Regions from separate parts of the Peribacillus sp. NPDC060253 genome, predicted to be linked through region 2. Evidence: predicted binding sites of a transcription regulator. Region 2 holds the regulator's gene; the other holds the start of a gene.

Region 1 (10,341 bases), on a different contig from region 2:
AACCAAGCTTTGAATGCCTTGGCAGCTTCTGTTGCAATGACCGCGCTTGGGAAAAAGGGAGTCAAAGAAATGGCCGTGCAAAATATTCAAAAAGCACATTATGCAAAAAAAGCTATTAAGGAAAAAGGGATAGAACTGATGTTTGATGGTCCATCGTTTAATGAATTTGTGATTAAACTTCCTTCTTCGTTTTCAGAAATCAATAAAAACTTATTTGAAAAAGGAATGATCGGCGGCTTTGATTTAGGTACCGTTTATCCTGAGCTGAAAGACCATATGCTTGTCGCAGTAACGGAACTTAGAACAAAAGAAGAAATTGATGCACTTGCGCAGGAATTGGGGGATCAACATGAATAATCAAGATCAAGATCAATCACTCATTTTTGAAATCAGTACATCCGGTCGAATCGGATACAGTCTGCCAGAAATGGATGTGGCAACTATTCCGCTCGAAGAAATTCTTCCTGCCGACTACATCCGTAAAGAAGAGGCACAGCTTCCTGAAGTATCTGAACTGGATATCATGCGTCACTATACGGCACTCTCCAAACGTAATCATGGGGTGGATTCGGGTTTTTATCCGCTTGGTTCATGCACGATGAAATATAATCCGAAAATAAATGAAAATGTGGCCCGTTTTAACGGTTTTGCCCATATCCATCCATATCAAGATCCGACTACTGTTCAGGGAGCTTTGGAGCTTTTGTTTGATTTACAGGAACATTTAACGGAAATCACAGGGATGGATCAAGTGACGCTGCAGCCTGCAGCAGGTGCTCATGGTGAATGGACAGGGCTAATGATGATTCGTGCTTTTCACGAGGCGAATGGTGATACAGCACGGACGAAAGTGATTGTACCTGATTCTGCACATGGTACGAATCCAGCTTCTGCCACTGTTGCCGGACTTGAAACGATAACAGTGAAATCCGATGAAAATGGATTAGTCGACCTTGAAGATTTAAAGCGTGTGGTGGGATCGGATACGGCGGCATTGATGCTGACGAATCCAAATACGCTGGGATTGTTTGAAGAGAACATTTTGGAAATGGCACAACTTGTCCATGATGCTGGTGGGAAGCTTTATTATGACGGAGCCAATCTGAATGCAGTTCTTTCGAAAGCCCGCCCGGGTGACATGGGCTTTGATGTGGTTCACTTAAATCTCCATAAAACGTTCACAGGCCCGCATGGCGGCGGCGGTCCGGGTTCTGGCCCTGTTGGGGTAAAGGCGGATTTGATTCCCTACTTGCCTAAACCACAGGTGGTCAAACAAGATGAGCAATTTGTACTGGATTATGATCGCCCGCAATCCATCGGCAGGGTAAAACCTTATTATGGAAATTTCGGAATAAATGTAAGGGCATATACGTATATTCGTTCAATGGGTCCTGATGGTCTTAAAGCCGTCACCGAGAATGCTGTCATCAATGCCAATTATATGATGCGAAGGTTAGAACCATTTTTTGACTTACCATATAATCGCCATTGTAAGCATGAATTCGTATTAAGCGGACGTCGCCAAAAGAAATTGGGGGTCAGGACTCTCGACATAGCCAAAAGGCTGCTTGATTTCGGTTATCATCCGCCAACCATTTACTTCCCGTTGAACGTGGAAGAAGGAATGATGATAGAACCGACTGAAACGGAGTCAAAAGAAACACTTGACGCTTTCGTCGACGCAATGATCCAGATAGCCAAAGAAGTGGAGGAAACTCCGGAAGTCGTTCAGGAAGCTCCACATACAACCGTTATAAAGCGGCTTGATGAAACTCTAGCAGCAAGAAAACCGGTTCTGCGTTATCAAGTCTAACCTGATAGCCTACATGAAAAAATCCCTGCCTGCCGGCGGGATTTTTTTCATGTTATGTATTTTGTGAAAGAATTCATCAAAGTCGATGAGCTAACTTTCATTTTTTTACATGAAGGCATTTTAATTAAAAAGAGCCCATGCGATGGGGTCTTATTTCTTTGCTTTGATTTTCCCGGTCCACATTTTGAAACCGCCCTTTAGATGAAATAGTTCCCTGTAGCCCTTTTTGTATAGCATGGCTGCAGCTCTTCCGCTGATGATTTCGCTTTGAGCGTACAAGTATACAGGCTTGTCCGGCCTGATTTCGACCAAGCGGGTTTTCATTTGCGTCATAGGGATGTTTCTTGCGCCTAAGATATGACCATTATCAAAATCATTCGGTTCCCGCACATCGATTAGTTGCACTTTTCTGTAGTTAGCGATAAATTCGTCCTGTGATAATGTTTTAACGATTTTACGCTGGCGGTACCAATTAAAAAGTGAATACACAATAACCGCTCCTACGACGATGAGCAGTGTATATAATAGTTCCAAACATAAAAACTCCCTTCTACCTTAACGAATACAGACAATACTTATTATATAATTGCTTTACTTAATAATCAAAAAGAATTTTCATCAAATTCTCTATCGACTTAATAGCACTTTCTTTTTTAGAGTGTTAAAGTCTGTTAAACTACTACATGTGAGTTTTTTTGGGGGAAAAACAGTCTATTTGAAATGAGGGGTAAGGATGACAAAAGTAAAATGGGGATTTATAGATTCTGGGTATTGTTCACCGGCTTTTAATATGGCGCTGGACGAGGCCCTTTTAAATTGGCAAAGCAAAGGGGAAATTCCGCCAATCATACGCTTTTACGGTTGGGATCCAGCGACATTGTCGATTGGTTATTTTCAAAAGGCAGAAGCGGAAATTGATTTGGAAGAGGTCAAAAGGCAGGGCCTTGGTTTTGTTCGCAGGCCAACTGGAGGACGAGCAGTACTGCACGAACATGAATTGACATATAGCGTAATCGTTCCAGAATCCTATCCGGGAATGCCAACTACCGTTACTGAGGCATATCGGGTCATATCGGAAGGAATATTAATGGGGTTCAGGAACCTTGGATTGGATGCTTATTTTGCCGTGCCTCGAACCGAGCAGGAGAAAGCGGCTTTAAAAGCACCCAAATCATCCGTCTGCTTTGACGCTCCAAGCTGGTATGAACTGGTCGTTGAGGGTAGAAAGGTTGCTGGCAGTGCGCAAACCAGGCAAAAGGGCGTCATCCTTCAGCACGGGGCCATTTTACTTGATCTTAATGAGGAAAAGCTATTTAGCGTATTTAAATTCTCGAATGACAGGGTTAAAGAAAGAATGCAAAAAAACTTAAGGAACAAAGCTGTGGCGATAAATGACATTGCCGGTAGAAAGATTTCCATCCCGGAAGCGAAAGCTGCTTTTGAAAAAGGTTTTGCCGATGGACTATCGATCGATTTAGAGCCATATGTCCTCACTGAACAGCAATTGTTGGAAGTGAAAGCCATTGCTGAAAGCAAATATGAAAGCGATGAATGGAATTTCATGAGATAGAAAAAGCAGAGTGATTAGAATGGAAAATAAAAAATTTTTCAGATTTGTTTGACCAATAAGCTATTCCTTGCAGGGATAAGCCCTAAAAGGGATGGGGAAAAAGCAAGGTCCAAATTAGTTGAAATCTGATGAAAAATTATTGTAAATCGACATTTTCCTCCCTTTTGCTAACTATATTAATTGATTTATCGTTTGACAAAATTAAAAGTTATTCAACTCAAACACAATATATAGTGGTTTAAATATTTAAAGTGACACTATATGTTGATTTTTGAGTTTCGCTATGATAAATTTAGGATACTTGTTAAGCGAAACGGACATGTAAGGCTACATATAGATTTTTGCGGCGGCAAGAACGGATCTTGAAACATATAAAGGAGAGGGAATTATGTCGGTTGTAATAAAAGAAGCTTTAAAGGTTGATCTAGAAAGGTTGAATAAGGATATTTCTTTATTTCCCCAGGTACACCCTGTAACGGCTGATATGAAAATGACGCATAAGGGAGTGTCCCGTCTAGTCATGCTTGACCGCTATTCTTTTAAGGATACTGAAAAAGTCACGCTCTCGGCAGGAGATTTCGTCGTGTTGACGATTAAGGAAGATCCGAAATTCCCGGCACGGGGTCTCGGTTACATCGTTGAAATAGATTGGGAAACGAAAAAAGCCAAGGTATTGGTGGATGATGAATTCCGTGGTGTATTGGATAATCCGGAAGAAGTGGAGACGGGGATTATAAACCGCCCGTTGGATATTATCGAAAAGCCGCTTGAAATATACTATGAACAAATTGCGAAACGTAATGCAACCGGATTGGCTTCAGTTGAAACAACGGAAGAAAAAAGAACGGAATGGTTCAATAAATTCTATGAAGAATTAAAGAACCTTAATTTTGTCCCAGCAGGACGCGTATTATATGGGGCAGGTTCCAATACGGATGTTACTTATTTCAACTGCTATGTGATGCCATTCGTACCGGATTCACGTGAAGGGATTTCCGAACATAGGAAACAAGTGATGGAAATCATGAGCCGCGGCGGCGGAGTGGGTACGAACGGATCGACACTGCGTCCAAGAAACACGCTGGCTAAAGGGGTTAATGGAAAATCCTCGGGTTCAGTATCATGGCTTGATGATATTGCGAAATTGACGCATCTTGTTGAACAGGGCGGAAGCAGACGCGGTGCGCAAATGATCATGCTTGCTGATTGGCATCCGGATATTGCAGAATTCATCATTTCCAAAATGCAAAATCCCAGGATTCTGCGTTACCTAGTGGAAAACACTAGAGATGAAGCCATCAAGAAATATGCGATGGATAAATTGAAATTCACGCCGCATACCGAACAGGAATCGGCTATGTATCAAGGAATCATCAATTATAAAGAGATTCCCGGTCTAGGTGGATTTAGCGAGAAAATCATTAAGGATGCAGAAGAAAAGGTACGTACTGGCGGAACGTACAGTGTCCATAATCCAGATTTTCTTACAGGTGCCAATATCTCGATTTGCTTGACCAAGGAATTTATGGAAGCAGCAGAACAAGATGCAGAATACGAATTGCGTTTTCCTGATGTTGAAAGCTATAATGCCGAAGAAATGGCTACTTATAATGAAGAATGGCATAAAGTCGGTGATGTTCGCGAATGGGAGAAGATGGGTCACAAAGTCCGTGTTTACCGTAAAATCCGAGCTAAAGAGCTTTGGAACTTAATAAACATTTGTGCGACATATTCTGCAGAACCTGGTATTTTCTTTATCGATAATGCTAATGAAATGACTAACGCTAAAGCATATGGTCAACAGGTCGTAGCTACGAACCCATGTGGTGAACAGCCATTGGCTCCATATTCAGTATGTAACCTTGCTGCTGTCAATTTAGCGGAAATGGCTGATAAAGACAACAAAACGGTTGATTTCGAGAAGCTTAAAGTTACCGTTGAAGTCGGTGTGCGGATGCAGGACAATGTCATTGACGCAACTCCTTACTTCTTGGATGAAAACAAAAAACAGGCTCTTGGCGAGCGCCGGGTTGGACTTGGTGTAATGGGTCTGCATGACCTGTTAATTTACTGTGAAACGGAATACGGATCTGAAGAAGGAAATATGCTGGTTGACAAGGTGTTTGAAACGATTGCGACTACTGCTTACAGGGCTTCCGTGGAACTTGCTAAAGAAAAAGGCAGTTTCCCGTTCCTGATCGGGTCAACGGATAAAGAAACCGATGAGCTTAGAACACGCTTCACACAAACCGGATTTATGGAAAAAATGCCGGAAGATATCAGGGAGAGTGTTGCTGCACACGGAATCCGCAACTCTCATTTATTGACTGTTGCTCCTACAGGAAGCACAGGAACGATGGTTGGGGTATCAACAGGTCTTGAGCCATATTTCTCCTTCACGTATTTCCGCAGCGGACGACTTGGTAAATTCATTGAAGTTAAGGCTGACATTGTACAGGAATATTTGGACCGTCATCCAGAAGCAGATACAAAAGAGCTTCCAAAATGGTTCATTTCCGCAATGGAATTAGCGCCTGAAGCACATGCTGATGTTCAGTGCATCATTCAACGCTGGATTGACAGCTCGATCAGTAAAACGGTCAATGCTCCTAAAGGATATACTGTTGAACAAGTTGAAAAAGTATATGAACGTCTATATAAAGGCGGAGCAAAAGGTGGTACGGTGTATGTGGATGGCAGCCGTGACAGTCAGGTTCTTACGCTCAAAGCGGAAGAAAACCAAATGGACGAGCAGCTTGAAATGGACGAATTGAATGATGTGGAAGTTAAGAAAAAAGTCGTATTGGTCGATACGATAAATGAACTGCGTTCGACGAATGTTACAATTGGATCGGAAGTAGGCAACACGTGTCCAGTCTGCCGTAAAGGCGAAGTACAGGAAATGGGCGGATGTAACACTTGCACGAATTGTGGAGCACAATTAAAGTGCGGGCTATAAACTGAAAGAACAAAGGTCGTTAAGTGCGCTGGAAAGTTAATCTTAACGGGGTTATATAAAAAATCAAAAGTTCAAGCAAGACAAAAAGTATAGGTAATGAAGAGAAGACCGAATCCTAGGATTCGGTCTTCTCTTTGCATTACTCAACCATTTTCATTTTGCTGGGCTATTTCCTTTTCGGCTAAGTATTGGTTCCCATCTTTCAATACGGAAAATTTATCGACAGAGTCTCCAGGGATATTCCTCGGATTTGGATATTTATTATCGGTTTGGACGGTCATTACTTGTTTTCCCATACCATTTGTCAAGAATTCTTGTTTATTAGCCATTTTGCATCTCCTTCATTTGATTTTCCCAATTAAAAACAATCATGAGGATAACAGAATAAAGAAAAACTATCCTTATTGATTAGATTGTCTAGTTTGATTGAAAATATGACAAATCCACAAAAGAATGGAGAACAAAATGAAGCCTTTTATCCCACAGTTAGTATATATCGAGCCTAGGGCATTGGATTACCCGCTTGGACGGGAATTGAAAAAGAAATTCGAGGATATGAATATTGAAATCCGTGAAACCACATCACATAATCAAATTAGGGATCTTCCTGGAGAAAATGATTTACAAAAATATCGTGTCGCCAAGTCGACTCTTGTGGTCGGGATCAGAAAAACATTGAAATTCGATTCATCTAAGCCCTCTGCTGAATATGCCATCCCGTTGGCTACTGGTTGTATGGGGCATTGTCACTATTGTTATTTACAGACAACACTTGGGTCAAAACCATATATTAGGACATATGTGAATCTTGATGAGATTTTCGAGGCAGCCGAAAAATATATTAATGAGAGAAAGCCTGAAATTACCCGTTTTGAAGCAGCCTGTACATCCGATATCGTCGGAATTGACCATTTGACACATTCATTAAAAAGGGCTATCGAATATTTTGGGAAAAGTGAATATGGAGTTCTCAGGTTCGTAACGAAATTTCATCATGTCGATCACCTTTTGGATGCTGAACATAATGGAAAAACAAGATTTCGGTTCAGTATAAATTCACGTTACGTGATAAAGAATTTCGAGCCCGGCACTTCGAGCTTTGAGGAAAGAATGGAAGCGGCGCGTAAAGTGGCAGGCGCCGGATATCCCTTAGGTTTTATCGTAGCTCCAATTTATCGTCATGAAGAATGGAAGGCAGGCTACCATGAATTATTCGAACGGTTAAGTGATTCATTAAAAGGGGTGGATATTCCGGATTTGACTTTTGAACTAATCCAGCATCGGTTCACTGGTCCAGCAAAAAAAGTGATTCAAAAAAACTATCCGAAAACAAAACTGGAACTGGATGAAACGAAGCGTAAATATAAATGGGGCCGATATGGAATTGGTAAATATGTTTATCAAACCGAAGAAGCCGCAGAACTGGAAACGACCATTCGAGGGTATATAGCGGAATTTTTCCCTAAAGCGGATATTCAGTATTTTACCTGATGAAGGGAATTTCTATATAAAACTGTCATAAATCGCTCTAATCCTGCTTAGAAATGTAAAGACCGGATTAGGGGAGGGCAGCTATGATTATTGACGGCGTTTTTTCCGGAGGCGGGATTAAAGCCTATGGTTTAGTGGGGGGCCTGCAGGAATTAGAGGAACGGGGTTTTGTATTCCATAGGACAGCGGGTACAAGTGCAGGATCCATCATTGCCGCTTTCGTAGCCGCAGGATACACGGGTAAAGAAATGGAAGAGGTTTTTTTTGATATAGATTTAAGCAGCCTGTTGGATAAAAGGCGTGGTCTTTTACCTATCCCGCTTGCCAAATGGCTCCTTGTATACTGGAAACTAGGCCTCTATAAAGGGGATGCTTTGGAAGCATGGATTGCCGGGAAGCTTTCCGAAAGGAATGTAGTCACTTTTAAGGATATCCGACCGAATTCCCTCCGTATCATAACCTCTGATATTACGAATGGTAAATTGGTGGTACTTCCTGATGATTTACCGAACTATGGAATTGATCCGATCACGTTTCCAGTCGCCAAGGCAGTAAGGATGAGTTGCAGCATTCCTTATTTCTTTGAGCCCGTAAAGCTTGATGTTGGGAAAAGCACATTCCTTTTCGTTGATGGCGGTGTGTTAAGTAATTTTCCAATGTGGTTATTCAATTCAGATCATGTAAGAAAGGAACGGCCAGTCATAGGGCTGCGCCTTAGTGTCGATGAGATATGGAAACCTCACGAGGTTGATAATGCGCTTGAATTGTTCTCCGCTCTATTCAAGACGATGAAAGACGCCCATGATGCACGTTATATTTCCAAGAAACACGTACAGAATATTGTGTTTATCCCGATGAAGGGAATTTCAGCATTGGATTTCAATCTGAATGATGAAAAAAAGGGTGAATTGATGAATCGGGGCAGAGAGCGTACGAAAGAATTCCTAAAGCATTGGACATATTGAATAAAAAGAAAAATCGGGCTCTTAAAAAGAAGCCCGATTTTTCTTTTTATTCTTTTTCCCTTCGATGACAGTTAAGTGACTATCGCTTTTCTTTCTCACTTTAAATTTTTTTGATGTTTTTGCTGCTGAGAAGCTAGCCACATTATCCTTTTTCGAAGTTCGGCTTTTTAGCCTTTTTTTCGATTGGAGGGCAGCCTTTCGGAATGCTTGCTGCTCTTTTTTTACTGGTTTTCCCTTTGTTAATCCGGTATAAATCATATAAATAATCCCTGCGACAATGGCTATTATGAGAATGTTTCTAAAAAAGCCAATCGGGTCATTAAATAGTCGGCTCATTAGTCCGAGGACTCCGAGGGCGATGATTCCGTATATCATGAAAGATATGAAACGTTTCAACAAAGACACCTCCTTAAGAGCATCATAAGCATTTTTTGCTTATTTTAAACATTCTTCAAGTGAAATTTTTGAAAAAAACGAAGATCATTCCTTTAGGTAGTATATGCAATTTCATAATCAGAATGTGTATGATGTTTTACACAATTACATCCGATTCTAAACCTTTTTCGGTGTTTTTTTCCATCCTTAACAATTCGCTGAAGGATGCCAATGCGACCTCGACTTGATCGTCGGAAGGAGCTTTGGTTGTCAATAACTGAAGCCAAAGGCCAGGATAGCCAAGGTAACGCAGAACAGGTATATCTCTAACTTTGTTGGTCAACTGCAATACCTCGAAGGCTATGCCGAGAACCACGGGGATAAGCAAAACGCGATCCACGACACGGAGCCATAATGGATCGGTCGGAACAAGCATGTAGACAAACATACCTACAATGACAGTAAATAAAATAAAGCTGCTGCCACAGCGATAATGAAGGCGTGAACTTGCCTGCACATTTGCTACGGTCAATTCTTTTCCGCTTTCAAAGCAATTGATCACCTTATGCTCAGCTCCGTGATATTGAAAGACCCGCTTGATCAAAGGTGTCATGGATACGACGTAAATGTATACGAGCAATAATAACAACTTGAACAAGCTTTCAATTAAAACCTGGGCCATATGGCCACTGAAAACGGGCCTTGTCAATTCGGCAAGAAAGACAGGAATCAAAGTGAAAAGCAACTTCCCAAATAGGAAGGAGAGAACACCGATTACGGCAACTCCCAGCCATACGCTTAATTTAGATGATTCCTTTGTTTCTTTTTTCTCTTCGTCCTGCTTTTCCTCGTTTTCTTGTTCATACTGTTCAGTGGAAAAGTTTAAATGTTTCGAACCGGTAGCACTCGACTGAATCAGTGCTACGATTCCCCGTAGAAACGGGACTTTTTTCAAGCGGTTTACAGCAGGTTTCGATTCACGCGGTAAATGATAATAGACAATCGTTGAATCTTTGCGGCGGACCGCAGTGACTGTGTGATGCTTGCCGCCGAACATGACGCCTTCCACAACAGCCTGCCCTCCATAAACGGGTTTTTGGACCTCAGACATTTCTACACCAACCTAATAGTTATTCACGTAGCTCTCTCATGGGTGCTAACATGTTTA
Region 2 (10,341 bases):
ATATCGATAACCCGCACAAAGACTTAAGACGTGCCCGTGCCGCTGCGGAAAGCATCATTCCTACGACTACAGGAGCTGCAAAAGCCATCTCCTTGGTGTTGCCTCAATTAAAAGGCAAGCTTCACGGAATGGCGTTACGCGTACCGACACCTAACGTATCTCTAGTCGATCTTGTTGTGGATTTAAACCAGGATGTCACGATTGAAGAAGTGAACCAAGCGTTCATCGACGCTTCAGAAAATGAACTAAAAGGAATCATGGAATTCACGATGGAACCTTTAGTTTCCAGTGATTTCAAAACGAATCCTCACTCTGCCATCATTGATGGTTTAACGACGATGATGATTGGTGACAGGAAAGTGAAAGTCCTGGCTTGGTATGATAATGAGTGGGGTTACTCCAACCGGGTAGTGGACCTTGTGAAATTAGTTGCGTCCGAGTTGAAAAGAACTTCCGAAGTCGAGTTATCAGTAAAATAATAAAAAAAAAAACGAGCCTGCTAAGTTTTTTTAGCGGGCTATTTTTAATTCAGTGATTAATCAATTTCTGGCCACTCTATGGTACTGAATAAACACGAAAACAGAATTTGCTCTACATGGGAACCTTTGCTATATCCCTATTACATATAAAGTTTATCTTTCTAAAAATTCAATTTGGAGTTGCAAAAAAAATTCAAACCATATATACTATGAATCGTGAACTTCTTCAAAAGCGGTTTGCATGATGGCTACTTAAAGGGTTAGGACCTCTTTGGACTAACTTTCCCCCGTGGTAGTTATCAGAACTTATTTTTAAATCATGGTAAGGGGGAAGCTTAATATGGAAACAGCTTACACTATGGAAACAATGGGTAGACATGTCATTTCTGAACTTTGGGGTTGTGACTTTGAAAAACTGAACAATATCGATTTGATTGAAAAGATTTTTGTTGATGCTGCTTTGAAATCAGGTGCAGAGGTACGCGAAGTTGCCTTTCACAAGTTTGCTCCACAAGGAGTTAGTGGGGTTGTCATCATTTCTGAATCACATTTAACGATTCACAGTTTTCCAGAACACGGCTATGCCAGCATTGATGTCTATACATGCGGTAACTTGGATCCGAATATTGCGGCAAATTATATTGCAGATGCTTTGAATGCGCAAACGCGTGAAAACATGGAGTTGCCACGTGGATTAGGTCCTGTACAAATGAAAAAAGCCAATATAAGTGCCCTATAAAAAACACGTATACACAGAGATGCCATGGGTGCATCTCTTTTTTAATGCCATGAATCGGCAACCTTCTTAATATTAATGGTACGTGCCAAAAGAGCACAAGACTTTGATGACGGACTTCAGCTGCTTGATCAAAAGTGCCTGCTGCTGGAAGTTACACTTTTTACTTGTACTGGCCGTTCCTTTTAATATAAGATTAAGATAGAAAAGTAATTCCTTGGGGAACATTTAGATAGGGGAGTCCTACATAAAATACGGAGCTGATAATGATGAAATGCCCATCATGTCAATATAATGGAACAAGAGTGCTCGATTCCAGGCCAGTCGATGAAAGTAAATCGATTCGACGACGCCGTGAATGTGAGGCATGTGGTTTTCGATTCACGACATTCGAAAAGGTGGAGGAAACACCACTCATTGTAGTGAAAAAAGGCGGGACACGGGAAGAGTTCAGTCGTGATAAAATCCTGCGTGGCTTAATCAGGGCTTGTGAAAAACGTCCGGTTCCCTTGAAAGAACTAGAACAAATTACCAGTTATGTAGAAAAAGAACTGCGCAACCAGGGCATAGCGGAAGTGAAAAGCGACAATGTCGGCGAAATGGTGATGGACAAGCTGGCAGAAGTCGATGAGGTTGCCTATGTTAGATTCGCATCCGTCTATCGTCAATTCAAAGATATTAATGTCTTTATCGATGAATTGAAAGATTTAATAAATAAAGAAAGAAAGTAGAGCTGAAGATTTACTTTGGCTCTTTTTTCACTACATCTTTTGAAAGGTTTGAATGGAGATGTCAATGCATTGGCAAGAATTGCTCCCAGCGGATTCATACATGGTCTCATCTGCGGGGCTGCTTCATGATTATGATCGGAAAATACTGACCCGACTATATCAACCTCTTATTGGACCTATCTGTATGAGCCTATACATGACGTTATGGAGTGAGTTGGAGGAAAACAGGCTATGGTCGGAAACCTCCTCGCATTATCAATTAATGAATACCATCGGCCTTAAGCTAGGTGATATTTACGAAGCACGCCTTTTACTTGAGGGAATCGGTTTGTTGAATGTATACAAGAAATCGAAAAATGATACGAAGGAATTTATCTATGAGTTGAACCCGCCGTTGTCCCCCCAGCAGTTTTTCACGGATGGAATGCTGAATGTCTACTTATATAAAAAGATTGGTAAAGCACATTTCAACCGGTTAAAGAGATTCTTTTGTGATGATCATATTGAACCGGATCAATATGAGAGTGTGACTAAATCTTTTGCGGAGGTATTCTCCTCCGATCATTTGGACTCATTATATGTAACGGATGAAGCGAAAAATGAATGGAAACCGATGCCAAAACAGCAATACATCGAGCGGACGGATGGAGTCGAGCCATCGGGATTTGACAGCTTATTTGATTTTGACCTTTTATTTGCCGGGATGAAATCCTCGATCGTACCGAAAAAGGCCTTTACACCGAAAATAAAAAGTACGATCGCCAAACTTGCCTTTTTATATGGCATTGATCCGCTTGAAATGCAAAAACTAGTAATGGATGCCGTTTCATTGGATGATGAGATCGATGAGGAGAACCTCAGAAAGGCAGCAAGGGATTGGTATCAAATCGAACGGCAGGCAGATATGCCCTCCCTTGTCAATCGTGTGCAGCCGATTCGTGAACGGACACAAAAAGAAGAACCGAAAACGCAGGAACAAGAGCTGATCCGTCATTTGGAGACGATTTCTCCACGGGAGCGGTTGATGCAATTGTCAGGCGGTGCAGAACCATCAAGCGGTGATTTGAAAGTGGTGGAAGGCGTAATGATCAATCAAAAGCTGAATCCAGGTGTCGTCAATGTCTTAATTGAATATGTCATGCTCAAAACGGATATGAAATTCACGAAGGGCTATGTGGAAAAGCTGGCAGGTCATTGGGCACGGCTGAAGGTTTCCACCGTCATCGAAGCGATGGAATTAGCTAAAAATGAACACAGGAAATATCAAGACTGGGCTCAAGGGAGCAGGAATGTTGCTAAGGGCGGCCGAAAAAAGGCGATTCGGGAAGAAGTGGTTCCGGAGTGGCTTGAGAAAAAGGAAGAAGTACAACAGGAGCAGAATACGGATCAGCCTGAATTGAATGCCCAGAAACGTGATCTCCAGGAAAAATGGAAGCAGTGGAAAGCAGGAGGTGAAATGAACGATGGAAAAGATTAATAGTTCCCTTAATAAATTGGCCAATACAAACCAATTTCAAGAGCGTTATGAAAAGCTAAAACAGGAGATTTTTGAAGACGAACAGGTGCGGTTGTTTTTAAATGCCAACAGTTCGACTGTCACGAATGAAATGATTGATAAAAACTTAGGAAAACTTTATGAATTCACTTCACAAAGCAATAAGTGTGATAAATGTCCCAGCTTGGATGGCTGCATCAATATGATGCATGGTTATTATCCCAAATTGGTCGTTCAGGGGAAAGCCCTGAATCTGCATTATGAAATCTGTCCGCGGAAATTGGCAGAGGATGAAAAGCGGAAACGGGAAAAATTGATCCGCAGCCTTTATGTGCCGAAGGATATTTTAAAGGCGACGATCGAAGATTTTACACAAACGGATGATGAAAACAAACGCTTGGGTGTATTAAGTAAGGCGATGTCGTTCATTATGGAGTATGAGCCAGGCGAAAGGCAAAAAGGCTTATATATATATGGGAAGTTCGGAGTTGGAAAAACGTATTTATTAGGTGCTATTGCCAATGAACTTGCTGAAAGGCAAATTTCCTCTCTTATTGTCTATGTACCTGACTACCTAAGGGAACTTAAGGGATCGATAGGTGATAATACGGTCAATGAAAAAATTGAGATGGTGAAGACGGCACCTGTCCTCATGTTGGATGATATTGGGGCAGAGTCGATGACGAGCTGGGGGCGCGATGAGGTTTTTGGTCCGATTTTACAATTTAGGATGCTGGAAAACCTGCCGACGTTTTTCACTTCGAACTTTGACTTGAATGGCCTGGAGAATCACTTAACTTTTTCACAGCGTGGTGAGAAGGAAGAAGTGAAGGCTGCCAGGGTATTGGAAAGAATTCAATATTTAGCGGAGCCGGTCAAGCTGGATGGAGTAAACCGGAGAAGGTAAAAGAAAAGTGGTCTCTAAATAGAGATCACTTTTTTCTTAATACAAGGCCCATCCTACTTCTAAACACGTCCGCATCCCCATATACATGAAAAAAGAAGCAAGGGGGAAGGGGGGATGTCGTAGTGCAAATTTTGTTTCATAATGATTCTGAGGCTTTGAAATTACTGAATTTCGTTTCTGTCCATCCACTAGGGGCAGAATTTCGACCATACATTCAATTTCTTCCGCAACAAGGTATGCATGTGGATATGACGAAGTCTTCAGGTGATAAATGGCTAATCCTGCTACGTGATGCCTTTCATTCATTTTTATTGGAAGAAAAGACGCTTCCGATTCTTGAACAAATAATAGTTGGTAAATTTTTCTATAGAGAACGGGAAGAAATTGAAGCCATCCTTGAGATTGCTTCATCAATCATTGAAGGGGAAAGGGCCAAGAATGAGGAGAAGGCATTCAGTACGGAGAAACGATCAATTGAGGTCGGCCTTCAAAGCATTTTGGAGGGACAGGTATCTTTTTCATTCGATTCTTTTACGACCTTCCGTTTAAAGTCATTCCAGCATTCCTTGGAAAAGTATGTTATTAAGGCCATCGATGAATATAAGTTGGAGCAGGACTATCAAAATTTCATAGCTACTCTCCGCGATTGCCTTCATGGGCAGGAGTCGAAATTAAGGAAGCTTCACCTTGTCAACAACGACGGTTTTCATTTCTATGATCAGGAATACAGCAAGCTTGACCGACCAAAAATTAATAGTTTGATCGACAGGAGTCTTCTTGCCAAAAGTTCACTTTTTCTCGATACAGTGATACTTGCCCCACTGCTATCGATTGCTCCTGAAAACTTGTGTATCTATACAGACGACAGGGACGAGGGACTAATTCAAACCATCGCAAGAATTTTCGAAGAGCGGGCGACCGTCCTGCCGCTTTCGTCATTCTCGAAGTCATTCGAATGAACTTTTTTGGAAAAGAGAAAATTAACCTTGATTTTCACCGTATAACAAATTATAATTTCCTACATACTATTAAAAAACAAAAAGTTATGATGAGGACAAGGGTATTCTAGTTGCCGTTTATCAGAGAGGGGAGCCATCAGGCTGAAAGCTTCCTATTCGCATGGAGCACTTACCACCTTTAAACTTCGGCTCGGAAAGCAATCAATTTGCGAATATGAGCTGACGGGAAGCTGCCGTTACCAAGTTACAAGTGCCATTTTGCCTTGAAAAGCAAGATGGAACGAGGGTGGAACCGCGGGTAAATGACATTTATGACTAAGCTCGTCCCTGTTTTTATACAGGGGCGGGCTTTTTGTGTTGTAATGGAATCGGATACCTGCAAGAATATTTTTTTATCAATAAGAGGGAGTGGAATTGAATGTCTGAATTACTGAAAATATCTTTTCCTGACGGAGCGGTTAAGGAGTTTGCTAAAGGCACAACAACTGAAGACATCGCTGCATCCATCAGTCCTGGTTTAAGAAAAAAATCCATTGCTGGAAAATTCAATGGTGAACTATATGATTTGAAACGCCCGATTGAAGAAAACGGTACTATAGAAATCGTTACACAGGATACTGCGGATGCGCTTGAAGTGTTACGTCACAGTACTGCCCACTTAATGGCACAAGCCATCAAACGCTTGTACAAAAACGCAAAATTCGGTGTTGGTCCAGTCATCGAAGGCGGTTTTTACTACGATATAGATCTAGAGGAATCATTGACTCCCGAAGACCTTCCATTGATTGAAAAGGAAATGAAGAAAATCGTCAACGAAAACTTGGAAATTTCCCGCATTGAAGTCAGTCGTGATGAAGCCATATCCCGTTTTAAAGAAATAGGCGACGAGTATAAACTCGAGTTGATCGATGCGATTCCTGCCGATCAGCAAGTAACGCTTTATGAGCAAGGGGAATTCTTTGACCTTTGTCGTGGCATTCACGTTCCATCAACTGGGAAAATCAAAGAATTCAAGCTATTGAGCATCGCCGGTGCATACTGGAGAGGCGATAGCAAAAACAAAATGCTTCAGCGTATCTACGGAACGGCTTTCTATAAAAAAGAAGATTTAGCCGAACACCTGCGTTTCCTAGAAGAAGCCAAGGAACGTGACCACCGTAAAATCGGTAAAGAATTGAACTTGTTCATGAGCGCACAAAAAGTGGGTCAAGGGTTGCCGATGTGGCTACCAAAAGGCGCGACCATTCGCCGGACTATCGAACGGTATATCGTTGATAAGGAAGAACGTCTGGGCTATGACCATGTCTACACACCTGTAATGGGAAGCGTGGACCTTTATAAAACATCCGGACACTGGGATCACTACCAGGACGACATGTTCCCAGTCATGGAGATGGAAAACGAACAGCTTGTATTGCGTCCGATGAACTGTCCGCATCACATGATGGTATATAAAAACAGTATCCACAGCTACCGTGAACTGCCGATCCGGATTGCCGAACTTGGCTTGATGCACCGCTATGAAATGTCAGGTGCCCTTTCCGGCCTTCAGCGTGTACGTGGGATGACATTGAATGATGCTCACATATTCGTTCGTCCAGATCAAATCAAAGAAGAGTTTAAGCGTGTTGTGAACTTGGTTCTGGAAGTATATAAAGATTTCGATATTAATGATTATTCATTCCGTCTGTCTTATCGTGATCCGCAAGATACTGAAAAATATTTCGATGATGATGCCATGTGGGAAAAAGCACAAAGCATGTTAAAAGAAGCAATGGATGAACTTGGTCTGGATTACTTTGAAGCAGAAGGTGAAGCCGCATTCTACGGTCCTAAGCTTGACGTTCAAGTGCGTACGGCTTTAGGCAAAGACGAAACGCTTTCCACTGTTCAGCTTGATTTCTTGCTTCCTGAACGCTTTGATCTTAATTATGTTGGTGAAGACGGCAAGCAACACCGTCCGGTTGTCATCCACCGCGGAGTCGTTTCCACAATGGAACGTTTCGTTGCATACTTGATCGAAGAATACAAGGGGGCATTCCCGACGTGGCTTGCACCTATCCAAGCACAAGTGATTCCTGTCTCACCGGGAGTACACTTGGATTATGCGAAAGAAGTGCAAGAAAAGCTTAAAGCGCAAGGCATTCGCGTCGATTTGGATACACGTGACGAGAAAATTGGTTATAAAATCCGTGAAGCGCAAATGCAAAAAATTCCATACATGCTGGTTGTTGGTGACAATGAAGTTAACGAAGGCAGTGTGAACGTACGTAAATACGGTGAACAAAAATCGGAAACGATCGCTTTTGAAGATTTTGTTTCAGCGATTAAAGCGGAAGTAAGCCGCTAATAGCAAAAGAGGGGCACAAGTCGTTGTGTCCCTCTTTTAATTAAGTCATGATAAAATGAAATCAACATGTGAATGAATGTACAACAATGAAAAGGAGGGTCAGCATGAAGAAGAAGTTTTCTTATCTATTCGGGCCAACATTCCTTGCCATCCTCATCTTATTGCTAATGGATGAGTATCGACAATATGCGATTGTCCCGGTCCTGTTTTTTTGGATAGTCCTTTTTTCTTGGGATACCATTGAGAAAAAGAAAAAGGCCAAAGACAATTCTTAACAATGGAGAATCGGTTCAATATGGCGTGGGCCAAAGGGGGAATGGGGAGAAGTGGAAATTCGTAAGGCTTCAAAGCAAGATGCAAGTAAATTGGCAGCTCTATTCAATCATGTTGAAGATTCCGGGTATATGCTGTTCAACCCTGGAGAAAGAAAAGCGACGGGGAAACAAATGGAGAAGCAAATGGAGCAAATCGAAAAAAATCCCCTTTCTGTTTTCCTCGTTGCTGCTAGCGGCCATGAGTTGAATGGTTACCTAATCTTATTGGGCAATCAAATGAGCCGAACGAGGCATTCAGCCAAAATCGTCATCGGCATCAATGAGCAGGACAGAGGAAAAGGCATCGGTACGAAGTTATTTCAGAAAATGGAGGAGCATGCACGGACAAACGAAATACGGCGCTTGGCATTGTCCGTGATTGCAAACAACGCCCCTGCGCTATCCTTATATCGAAAGATGGGCTTTGAACAAGAAGGAATAAAGCGCGAATCTCTGTTTTTTGATGGGAAGTATCATGATGAATATTTATTGTCCAAATTACTTTAAAAAAACGTATTGTCAAAATACAGAATGTCTGATAATATTAATTTTGTTGTGAAAAACGAATAAATTTAGCATTTGACAAGTCATCAGTGTTTATGATATATTTCTAAAGTGAATTGAATACGTGTTTGAGGAAAAGAAGAAGCACCCGCTTCTCACCTGGTTGACGCAAGCAATGCAGTTAACAGGTCATGATTTGATTATTTGGATCTTTCTGAATGAGTCTATCAGTGTGGGTGCAGCATGCATCCACACTTTTTTATTATGATTATATCCTGTAAGCGAGTTGTGAGCGTGACCGAATTGATTCAAATATTCGTATTCGCCAATATCTTTGGAGGTGGCTAACTATTAGTAAAGACGCGATGGTAAACGAGGGCATCCGAGCCCGTGAAGTTCGTCTTATTGACCAAAACGGAGAACAACTTGGAATTAAAACGAAATTCGAAGCATTGGAAATTGCCGCTCGTGTAAATCTTGATCTAGTTTTAGTTGCTGCAAATGCAAAGCCTCCGGTAGCCCGGATCATGGACTACGGAAAACACCGCTTCGAGCAGCAAAAGAAAGACAAGGAAGCACGTAAAAATCAAAAAGTCATCAGTCTGAAAGAGGTTCGTTTGAGCCCGACGATTGAAGAACATGATTTCAATACGAAGCTTCGCAACGGTATTAAATTCCTTGAAAAAGGCGATAAAGTAAAAGCTTCTATCCGATTCAAAGGACGTGCCATTACACATAAGGAAATTGGTCAACGTGTACTCGTTCGTTTTTCTGAAGCATGTAAAGAAGTGGCTACAATCGAGCAACACCCAAAAATGGACGGGCGCAGCATGTTCATTATCTTAGCACCGAAAAACGAAAAGTAATTGTAAAGTAATTTGTAATGAGGAGGAATACCTTATGCCTAAAATGAAAACTCACCGCGGATCTGCTAAACGTTTCAAAAAGACTGGATCCGGCAAACTTAAGCGTTCGAACGCTTACACAAGCCATTTATTTGCTAACAAATCTACTAAGCAAAAGCGTAAGCTTCGCAAAGCTAGCCTTGTAAGCAAAGGTGACTTCAAACGTATTCGTCATATGTTAGACAACATTAAATAAGTTCGATTTATCGAGTTAAATAGGAGGGAAATAACATGCCACGTGTAAAAGGCGGTACTGTTACTCGCAAACGTCGTAAAAAGGTAATAAAATTAGCTAAAGGTTACTATGGCGCGAAACATATTCTTTTCAAAGTAGCTAACCAACAAGTAATGAAGTCAGGAAACTATGCTTTCCGTGACCGTCGTCAGAAAAAACGTGATTTCCGCAAACTTTGGATCACTCGTATCAACGCTGCAGCACGCATCAACGGTCTTTCTTATAGCCGTTTAATGCATGGTCTAAAGCTTGCTGGTATCGAAGTGAACCGCAAAATGCTTGCAGATCTTGCTGTTGCTGACGAACAAGCTTTTGCTCAATTAGCAACTGCTGCTAAACAACAATTAGACAAATAAGTCTGACTGATATCAGCCACTCTCTTTTCAAGAGGGTGGCTTTTTACATATTTAAAGGAGGGAATGAGGATGCAAGGTGTATGGATCGTTGTTGCTTATATGATCTTCACAAACATCATCGGGTTTGCCATAATGGGGGTCGACAAAAGGAAAGCGCGAAATCGGGAGTACCGGATCAGTGAAAAGACACTTTGGTTTTGGGCAGTCATAGGCGGAGGGACAGGGTCCTTTTTCGGGATGAGGCATTTCCGCCATAAGACGAAGCATGCCGCTTTTAAGTGGGGGCTGCCTATATTGATGGTGATTCAATTAGGCTTATTCATCAAGATATTCATTCAATAGTCATATGAAGCCGGTATAATGTATATGC

Evidence for each region. The regulator NrdR, encoded in region 2, represses ribonucleotide reductase genes. The targets are predictions, from matches to a motif close to AACACNATATATNGTGTT.
Region 1: a site for NrdR is predicted at 3,604-3,621, ahead of ACFWE9_RS01265 (vitamin B12-dependent ribonucleotide reductase). Genes of this name have one in related genera too.

Annotation. Positions count from the first base shown of each region.
Region 1 covers NZ_JBHXAS010000002.1:100,426-110,766, reverse strand. The annotation lists gene gcvPA (aminomethyl-transferring glycine dehydrogenase subunit GcvPA) at 1-357, shown strand, start outside; gene gcvPB (aminomethyl-transferring glycine dehydrogenase subunit GcvPB) at 350-1,813, shown strand; gene ACFWE9_RS01275 (rhodanese-like domain-containing protein) at 1,964-2,347, opposite strand; gene ACFWE9_RS01270 (lipoate--protein ligase family protein) at 2,547-3,383, shown strand; gene ACFWE9_RS01265 (vitamin B12-dependent ribonucleotide reductase) at 3,772-6,342, shown strand; gene ACFWE9_RS01260 (hypothetical protein) at 6,486-6,671, opposite strand; gene splB (spore photoproduct lyase) at 6,808-7,833, shown strand; gene ACFWE9_RS01250 (patatin-like phospholipase family protein) at 7,917-8,798, shown strand; gene ACFWE9_RS01245 (SA1362 family protein) at 8,820-9,194, opposite strand; gene ACFWE9_RS01240 (DUF1385 domain-containing protein) at 9,331-10,284, opposite strand.
Region 2 covers NZ_JBHXAS010000020.1:30,634-40,974, reverse strand. The annotation lists gene ACFWE9_RS07930 (glyceraldehyde-3-phosphate dehydrogenase) at 1-479, shown strand, start outside; gene speD (adenosylmethionine decarboxylase) at 838-1,218, shown strand; gene nrdR (transcriptional regulator NrdR) at 1,485-1,946, shown strand; gene ACFWE9_RS07915 (replication initiation and membrane attachment family protein) at 2,011-3,423, shown strand; gene dnaI (primosomal protein DnaI) at 3,410-4,348, shown strand; gene ytxC (sporulation protein YtxC) at 4,471-5,307, shown strand; gene thrS (threonine--tRNA ligase) at 5,726-7,657, shown strand; gene ACFWE9_RS07895 (hypothetical protein) at 7,762-7,932, shown strand; gene ACFWE9_RS07890 (GNAT family N-acetyltransferase) at 7,984-8,478, shown strand; ribosomal protein L20 leader region at 8,606-8,742, shown strand; gene infC (translation initiation factor IF-3) at 8,841-9,341, shown strand; gene rpmI (50S ribosomal protein L35) at 9,376-9,576, shown strand; gene rplT (50S ribosomal protein L20) at 9,612-9,971, shown strand; gene ACFWE9_RS07870 (DUF1294 domain-containing protein) at 10,041-10,313, shown strand.